One region of the Shewanella sediminis HAW-EB3 genome, then DNA from elsewhere that is predicted to be linked to it. Evidence: riboswitches for the same ligand, from Rfam matches in the RefSeq annotation. Region 1 holds a riboswitch; each other region holds the start of a gene.
The links. A riboswitch is a leader RNA that binds a small molecule or an ion and turns the genes downstream of it on or off. The one in region 1 is predicted to bind cobalamin.

Region 2: another riboswitch for cobalamin. It lies ahead of SSED_RS18630 (TonB-dependent receptor); the one in region 1 lies ahead of SSED_RS10900 (DUF4198 domain-containing protein).
Region 3: another riboswitch for cobalamin. It lies ahead of SSED_RS19530 (ABC transporter ATP-binding protein); the one in region 1 lies ahead of SSED_RS10900 (DUF4198 domain-containing protein).

What each region holds. Positions count from the first base shown of each region.
Region 1 covers NC_009831.1:2,532,896-2,536,043, reverse strand. Annotated here, with positions in the region: gene SSED_RS10910 (NikL family nickel/cobalt ECF transporter subunit) at 1-496, opposite strand, end outside; gene cbiM (cobalt transporter CbiM) at 489-1,094, opposite strand; gene SSED_RS10900 (DUF4198 domain-containing protein) at 1,104-1,874, opposite strand; cobalamin riboswitch at 1,972-2,151, opposite strand; gene SSED_RS10895 (LuxR C-terminal-related transcriptional regulator) at 2,361-3,098, opposite strand.
Region 2 covers NC_009831.1:4,339,119-4,342,266, forward strand. Annotated here, with positions in the region: gene SSED_RS18630 (TonB-dependent receptor) at 1-1,192, opposite strand, end outside; cobalamin riboswitch at 1,301-1,552, opposite strand; gene SSED_RS18640 (hypothetical protein) at 1,685-2,464, opposite strand; gene nrfD (cytochrome c nitrite reductase subunit NrfD) at 2,698-3,148, opposite strand, start outside.
Region 3 covers NC_009831.1:4,542,876-4,546,023, reverse strand. Annotated here, with positions in the region: gene SSED_RS19535 (histidine phosphatase family protein) at 1-123, shown strand, start outside; cobalamin riboswitch at 749-971, shown strand; gene SSED_RS19530 (ABC transporter ATP-binding protein) at 1,326-2,216, shown strand; gene SSED_RS19525 (FecCD family ABC transporter permease) at 2,206-3,148, shown strand, end outside.

The sequences.
Region 1 (3,148 bases):
CCAAAATATCGTGCCAGCGAATATTAGCTTCATATTGATCCAACTGATTACGAAGCGGCTGAATGACTTTAACTAATGCGGCTTCATCTAACGCAGTACAAGTTTCACGATTCTTATACCCTGCCTCATCTTCCAGCTCCACCTCTTGCGTCTCAATAGTTCCGGCCGCAGACCCACTTAAACCTAGAAACTCATCCGCGCTAATGACGAAAGTCGCGACATGACCCTGTCCGGCATTAGCTTTGAGTTGATAATCGCCGGGCTGAGGTCTTTCGAATCTGAATTCGCCCTGTTCGTCTGCATTTGTGCTCTCCACAAGCTGTTCGCCCACCAATAATTCAACCTTTGATCCCTTGGCCCGATCCCCCCCACCGAAGTAGACTTCCCCGACGACGTTTGTGCCATCCACCCAGGCAAAGACCTTAGTACGATGCGCCTGCGCCGTATTAACCAGACAGCAAGAGAGGATAAAAGTTAAGCAAATATGTTTATACATTGGAGTGGACTCCCTTGAGAATTTCAGGCTTAACCTGATTAATGAGTACGATAATAAAACCGGATATCACGCCTTCCAGTAAAGACAGTGGAAGATTGCCCCAAAATACGACGTTTGCCGTTTTACTAAATGCCTCTCCAGAGAGATAAAGAGATGACGACACCATAATGCCGGTTAATAATACCGCCCCACTACCGGCCAAAAAACCCAGTAACTGAGCAGGGATATGATGTCTCATTGGCCTTAACAGAGCACCAACCATTACCGCCGGCAAGGCGATATTCAGGCAATTAACCCCAAGTACGACAATGCCTCCAAAACCGAAAAACATCGCCTGCAGTATCAGGGCGATCAGCATGACAGGAAAAGCCAGCCAGCCTAATAACAGTCCGATTAACCCATTGAATATCAAGTGCACACTCGAAGGCCCAAGGGGCAAATGAATAAGTGATGCGACAAAGAAGCAAGCCGAGAGTACGGCCGCAAAAGGAATTTTGTCATCATCGAGTTTTTTTAACCCCAGTGTCGTTCCGGCTAAGGTCATGGCGATTCCGGCCACTAATACCGGCGTTGCTAATACTCCGTCAGCTATATGCATCTTGTTTCCTTATTTCATATCCCGAACTTGCAACCAAATGACGCCTGCCTGCTCGTGCTGATATTGTTTACCTTCCAGCGTAAATGGCTCTTCATCGGATACAAGAGCTGCAATCCCCCACCAGCCTTCACGAGGTAAGGAGACGGAAAACTCTCCTGCGGCATTGGTACGAACCTCTATCGATGCCCATGCATCGGAAGGTAATGTCACGCCGGAGTCATTGTAATATTCCACTTCAACCGAGACATTTGCTGCCGGTCGACCTTCAGTCAATACCCGCCCCGTGAATACACTATTGGTCCACAATGCAAACGGACGCGTCAGGGGAATGATCTCAACCGGTGTGCCTAACCTATGCTGCCACTCGCCCAGCGCCGCAAATGCATCGACAATAACTTTGGCGAATAGGGTGATCACCACCCCTTCAGTCTTATCCAGATAGGGCGACTGATTGGTAAAGAAGGTGTATGTTCCTGGCCTCTGAAGCTTCATATTTAATTGCCAACTCGTTTCCCCCCCATAGGTAATGGCTTTGAGGCGTTCGGAGAGATCCACACGAGTCTCATTAACCATATAACCCGTCGATACCGGACGTGCTATCGACATGGTGGGTCCTAGGGTCGATGGGTGAGTAAAATGAATGGGAAAGTGAAGCTGACGCGAGTCTCCTGCATCAATCACCTGTTTTTCCGGGAACAAAGCCAGGAAATGTGCTGATACATTACACGAATAGAGGTAAATACTGATAAGAATGAAGCTTAAGGACAAGGTTGATTTCATCAATGATAACCATAACGTTAATCTAAAAAAATCTGAAATCTAACCTGAACATTCATCGATTGAATGTTAGCTGCCGACTGAGTGCTCCCGCCCAGATTCCAGTGTTGACATTAAGGTGGGTTTCCTGACTTCTGGATCATCGCTCACCACACCTTCCCAGCCTGAGCCAGTGGTTATGCGGTTTGCTCCTCAGTTACAGTTGCGGGTACAGTCCGAAAATTTCATCCGGTTCCCCCAATACCAAGTTCACCAGATAGCCCTCTTTCAAAGAGTAAAAACAGTTATCTGACAATGGTATAAGCCTTACGGCTCCTCAATGGGATCATTTTATGGCAGATGCATTTCTCCTTCACTGTGAGTTTTCACAGTAAATTTTGCGCCAAGTATAAAGTGAGAGCTGTATCACTGGTAAAGGGATAAGTACTATCATCTGATCCCGGAACGAACTGTTAGCCTTATTCAGACTTTAACAGTATGGAAGGTCATTCAGATAAGATAGCTGGTATTAGCCAGTTTTATCAGGTGGGCCATATTTCTTGCCGCGAGAGTCTCTTTTAACACATCGATATGATAGTCGATGCCACGCTCGGTAAGATGGCATGATTCGGCAATTTCGGCTCTGCTATATCCATTTGAGAGTAGTGAAAGGATATTTCTGGATACGGGTTTCACGATATTAAAATCAACCAGAGGGTTGATCTCTCTTCCATGAACACTCGCGATTTTCATATGCAGGTATTCCAACTCCTCCACCAGACTCGAGTGGTTGTTCAGTAATTCATCCTTTATCATGTCGCTGTCGAGTAACAGTGAAAAGCGCCCGATCATTTCAGGTGAAAATGGACAAGGGACCGTAAAGGTCAATCTATGCTGGTAGCCAAACTTAATCATATCGATCAGCGGAGATGGCTTGCCCTTGATGTCACAATCATATTCCCAAAGGTGACAATCATTTTCTAACACTTGTTCAAAATTTTTGTCTTTTACGATCCAACGATTTCCCCAACAGCGCCAGTAACTCAGCGCATTAGCGGAGCTTGCATAGATGTGTTTTCTGCCGGCGACTTTTTGATGAACAATGGTTTTAGAGCTGTAATGCGAAAATCGGGGTTTATGGTCAACCAAATCGATACAATAGGCGATATCTGATATGTGATATTTCTGACAAAAAAGCGTTAACCTGTCGGCAATATCTTCCCGGCAATGATCATCAAGTTTATTCAAGAGTTATCTCCTTAAAATACCCGGAAGATTAGACATAATGTAAAACTTCA
Region 2 (3,148 bases), 1.8 Mb from region 1:
CGGAGTAACGACCACCCACTACATAACTCAGGCTTTGAGTTAACGGCACACTGGCTTGAGCATAGGCGCTAGCCACCTTCTGCACATTACTTCGTCCCCAATCAAACTCAGATTCCCCCCGGCTCAGGTCGATACCGGTAACGATATTCAAGTCGCCTTTTTCTGTCGTAATATTCGCTACCGCTTTCGGAGTGAACTCGAGGAAAGAGCGTTTATTCTTACTTGGCGAACCCCAACTGATCCCGGTCACCTGAGTATCGGTATAGTTGATATCCGCACCTAACGACCAGGCATCGGTGAGTTGATGCTGATAACCCGTGCGAATAGCCGTTGTCATCTCATGCTGATAGTCATCTTTATTAAATGGATTAACCTGACGTGGATTATCTTTAATCTGCTCTTTGGTCAATGACCCCGCCATCTCACGATCGTTATCGTAGTAGCTGGTCTCAACGAAGAAGTTATCCGACTCGGTTTGATATTGAAGTCGACCTAATACAGACGAGGTCTTGTTGGCATTGTGCTCACGATAGTTATCACCTTGGTTATAGCTGGCCGCAGCGTAGTAACGCCAGGTATTACTGATGGCACCCGAGATATCACCTTTACCTTCATAGGTATCGAAGCTGCCTCCAGACACTTGAATGCCGCCGCCCGCGCTGTTTGGCGCCTTGGTGATGATATTAATCACACCGCCCACCGCCTGATCGCCGTAGAGTACACCGGCACTGCCCGACAGTATCTCGACGCGCTCTATCTGATTGAGTGGGATGGCATTGATGCTTGGCGCCGCGATATCGATATTATTCAAACGACGTCCATCGACAAGCAAGAGGGTGTTGTTTGCGGCCTGACCAGCACTGAAACCACGCATAGCGAAAACGGCGCCGGAATTCGAGTCCGAGATCTGTATGCCACTCTGGCCACGCAGTACTTCGGTCAGTGTCGTCGCACCGCTCATCTCGATGGCCGCCGCATCGATAATGTTCACATTGGCGGCAATATTCAGTGGCGTATTTTCACTGCGACCGATAACGGTAATAACCTCATCGACTGTGTTAGTCACACCAGAATCTGTTTGAGATGAATCGGCCGCAAACGTCACGGACGACGACGCAGACAGAGCCAGAGCACTGCCGATTAGCATGGCTAATTTTGATAATTTGTTTGATTGTCTAGCTTGAGTACCCATTTTACCTTTAACTCCTGAAAGGAAAACGGGGCAAAGATGTCACGACGAGGCCAAGTTCAGTTCACTGAATTCAATCACCCTATCGCATCTCGAGATCTGCCCGCCGAAATCTCAAAATCATCTAATGGGCCGGTCTCCGGACTGAGGCTATTCGGTAAGATTGGTAGATCTTTCCGAGCAAGTAGAGGCTTTTCTAACACCCTGCCATTACATTCTGTAATAGATAGGCGCACCTCACTTTCACCTTTCACCGTTGCGGGGGCAGTGCCAGATTTTCACAGGCTTCCCGATTATCCCAACTCTCTAATTAAGCTGTTAAAGCTTAAAGACAGAGCAGGCACCACAAAAGATTGACAGCATAAATCTTGTTATCGATCTGCTTAAAAACGCCTCCGGATTAATAGCCGGATCACGATTGGCCGCATTATAGACGTCTATACGTATAAATGTCTAATATTTGCGAGGAACAATAAATTCCCCATCCAAAATCTATCAGCGGCTGAGTCTTAGAGGAGAGATAGCCGACATAAATTCCCGGTGATTTAACGACTCCAGGGGCGGATTATCTACACTGAACAGATCGCCACGTTTGGATTGATGCAGCAGATAGAGATCGTCCACCCCGGAGATCGCGGTGTAATGACCTATCTCTCCCTGCGGCACCGAAGTCTTGCCGTTAGCTGTTAAGCGGGTTGCCTTATGGGTATCGGGCATGCGGGTACAGCCTAAAATGGCACTGAATCCCTCGAGGCTATCGACCTCAGTCTCACCTAGCTTGTTATAAATTACTTCGCCCTCACAGGTTTCTGCGTAGGCGGTTGCCAACGAATCCAGAAACGCTTCTGGCTCAATATTTTCACTCAAGCCTTCAAAGCCCTGCACACAGAACAACGAAGACCAGGCCCTTAACTGCTGGCCCGATGGAACGAACTCGGCGGCGTACATACCGGCTTGTTGCTTATTAAACGCCAATTTCCACTCACCGGGCAGGTTAAAGCTCACCTCTTGACTGAAAATGGGGAGTTTATGACTTATACCAATAGGGTTAATCTCGGCGTCATCGAGAAAATCATCCAGGATTAATGCCTGCCCATGAGCCGCATGGGGAAACAGGTAAGCAGCGATAACGACAGCAGTAATAGCGGCAGTAATAACAGAAGCGGATGTGGCAATGATCGATGTAGAGAACTGAGCCGTTTTAAACTGGGCTTGCAGTGACTTTATTGACTGCCAATGGCGTGTACAGAGAGGTAGTGTGTTGAGAGCTTTCATACTTATCATCCTTGATTAGTCTATCCATTCGATATTACCTCAGCATAAAAAATACGCAAAGAGGTTTACATGAATAAATTTAAACAGAGATGATAGGGGGCTCAACAAAAACAGAGGCAAGGGAAACGACTCTCCTTGCCTCTTCTGAGAAACTATAAATATCTAAAGCGTTCCTAAGAACTAACTCGTTCCTTAACTCAGTTCTTAGCTAACTCTTTAACAGCACCCTATAACTAGGTCCCCGTCATCTGGCCGGTATAGAGAATAAAATTACGCAGCAATAACACACCCACTAAACTAAAACTGGCCGTTACCGCGACATAGGCAAATTTTCTATCGGCAGAGACCTTCATCCATAAGTTAAACGCCAGTGGCAGCGTCAAACCTAAGCCAACCACGCCTCCCCAGAAGATCCAGCCCCAGAAGCCTTCACCCAACGCATCTAATGCCGCGACCTGGCTCTGCCCACCCGACAAGATAAGACCGGCGAAGAAGGTAAAGAGTATCGCCATCTCAATGAGTATCATGGGGATCTCAATCCCATGGATAAAGCGCACCTCAGTGCCATTCGGATTCCCCTTGAGCAACACACCAACTAGCAGAGTGGCTGCGGCGCCTGAGCTGAGGCCCGATACCAGGAACAAGACAGGCAAAACCGGGTTATTGAGCAGAGGGAAGCCGATT
Region 3 (3,148 bases), 2.0 Mb from region 1:
TTGGGGGTTAGCGGGGTCGCGGGGTTTTATACTCAACTGAGCCTGGCCTACGCGGCGATAGTGAAAATCACTGTCTATACCACGGCCCAAGGGACACACTTTCCTCAGCTTCACTGGGGGTAAACTGTTCTAGGTTCTAGGTTCTAGGTTCTAGGTTCTAGGTTCTAGGTTCTAGGTTCTAGGTTCTAGGTTCTAGGTTCTGGCGTGATATGACCGCGGGTTAGGAGACTGGGGACGCACTCGTATCTGCCTCAACTGCACCGGAATTCATCTTAATCAGAGTGGCGAGCCTTTCCTGTGCCCCTTTCTTGTGCAAGAGTAATACCAATCAGTATAAGAAAGTGATCTACTCAGAGCTATTTTGGGCAAACTAATTCGAGGCGGATAACTGATGTAATGGTGCTCCCTTTCGAAGTTATTCAACGAAGAAGTAGGCAGCCCAAAAAGCTCCTAAAAGGCGAGTTTTAGCGCATCTGATGCTGTGTTAACGAGCTTAAACGTAGAATAACTATGCTCTTCACTCGTTGCCTTGCCTCAGAAACGCTAAACTCTCGCTGAGCGATCACATCTTTATACTGATTGGTATAAAATTGAGAACCATGATTTTTCACCTCTGTCAGGCGTCGGGCTTTGCCTTAATTCATAAAAGCGGCATAATAACCGCTCTCAGACACTCTTCACTCTTAAGCCTGCTCTTGAAACATGAGCTTGGAACATAAGCTTTAAACATTGGCTGTTAAGTGGGTGGAGAGGATCGCAAAATCAGGTGTTGAGAGCCACTGTCGAAAGATGGGGGTAACTCAAACTTAAAAGGGAACCGGGAGCTTTAGTGAATCGAAAGCATAAGCCCGGACTGTGCCCGCAACTGTGAGTGTTTTGAAGAAGCCGAGAGGTTCTAGGTTCTAGGTTCTAAGTCCTAGAAACTTCTTCAAACCATGAGTCAGGATACCTGCCTAATTTTGTCGCTAAAGAACTTGAGCGGGTAACTCGAGGGGAAGTGTCATGCTATCTTTTTTTAGCTTTTTTGCTGGTTTATTCACCGCTTTGTCCTGCTCTATTAATTCACGAAAGCCAGCTCGTGCAATACCGTCATGCCTTGAGTTTATGCGGTATGCTTCGCGTCGTGTATTCCACTCCTCTCCTGTTTTTTCATATAAACCGGCAAAACCGGCTAATTCATTTGAGTTAGCTAAATCATATAAGACATTTCAGTCAATGTTGTTGGCGGTGAGGTTATCGGCTTGAAATCATGGCGTAAAAAAACCTCTACTCTTGATAACATGAGTGGGGATAAAAACAGTGGTGATAAAGAGCATCGCGATGAAATGCATAGCGTTAACAAGGCGTGTGCGTTAGCGGTCAGCGACCTTAGGTGGCATGCCGATGACCGGGCGATTCTATCCGATATAAGCTTTTCATTAGCCAAGGGTGAGATGTTAGGCATCATAGGGCCAAACGGTGCGGGGAAATCCAGCCTGCTGCGGTGTCTATATCGTTATATTAAGCCGGATAACGGAACGATTAGCCTATTTGGGCAAAATACTTCTCACTTCTCTGCAAAAGAGTTTGCCAGACAAGTTGCGGTGGTACTGCAAGACACTCCCCATCACTTTGAGTTAACCACTGAACAACTGGTTGCTATCGGATTAACTCCTCACAAGGGGCCGTTCGATCTCACGACCTCTGCGGATAGAAGACTCGTTGCGGATGCGTTAGAAAAAGTGGGGCTAACCCATAAGGCCGGCCAAGTCTATGAGCACCTCTCCGGCGGCGAAAAGCAGCGGGCGCTGATCGCCAGAGCGATAGTACAACAGCCTAAGCTGCTTATCTTGGATGAACCCACTAACCATTTAGATATTCGTTATCAGATCCAGGTCATGGAGTTGCTTCGTGAGATTGGGATCTCGGTGATCACCTCTATTCATGATCTGAATTTAGCCAGTGCCATGTGCGATCAGCTGTTACTCCTCGATGATGGCCGCTCTGTCGCTCATGGGACGCCTAAGTCTGTGCTCACCGAGGCGCGTATCAGCGAGGTATTCGGTGTGTGTTGCAGTACGCAGCCTCACCCTCAGCATGGTAACCCTCAGATCAGCTATTTCTATGGCTACTCTCATGGCGACAACGCTAATGATAAGAACGCGCATGATGAGAACATGAGTGCAGGTATGAGTCACTGGAACAGCACGGAAAGGCATAAACAAGATGAAGACTAGCCCGATTAATTCAGCCTCGACTTCTACCAAAGGACGAGTCGATATCGGCCATAAATGGGTGGTGCCGGGATTGTCGCTATTGAGTCTGATAACCCTGCTGGCCGCAGCCAGCTTTGGCGCCGCCAATATCTCATTCAGTGATGTGATTAATGTTGTATTACATAACACCTTTGGTACGGCCATTTTTGGTATGACAGAGGTGTCAGGCATCGCCGAGCGTATCGTTATGGAGTTGAGATTCCCCCGCATTTTGTTGGCCTTTATTGCCGGAGCCGGGCTCTCTGTTGCGGGTAGTGTGTTGCAAACGGTGACGCGTAATCCGCTGGCCGATCCATATCTGTTCGGCATCTCATCGGGCGCCTCATTTGGTGCCGTGATGGTCATTACGTTTTTCACAGGCTCAAGCGTGGGGGCAGCCTCAGGGCTATCTGCTGGTTCAGGGCTTTTTACCGGCTCAGGGCTGTTCGAGCTGCTTAGTTGGATAAGTCTGCCACTGGGTGCGTTCCTCGGGGCCGGGGTGTCGGTGCTCATGGTGTTGAGCTTATGCGGACGCAATATGAGTAGTCAGATTGAACGCATGTTGCTTTCCGGTGTGGCGATCTCATTCATGTTCGGCGCGTTAACCAGTTTGCTGCTCTATTTTTCCAGTCCTCAGGCGGCCGCGTCTGTGCTGTTTTGGAGTCTTGGAAGCTTCGCAAAAGCGAGTTGGGAGGGTTTGTTATTTCCGGCCGTCGTTGTCTGTGCTGCTACCGGGATCATCTTGTTGTTTAAGCGTCAGATAATGGCGATGCGGGCCGGTGATGAAACAGCCCATACCTTAGGCATCAATGTCAGTCGGTTGCGACTGCAGATGTTACTGCTCTGCTCCCTCATTACGGCCATCTTAGTCGCTAACTGTGGTGGTATCGGCTTTGTGGGCTTAATGATCCCCC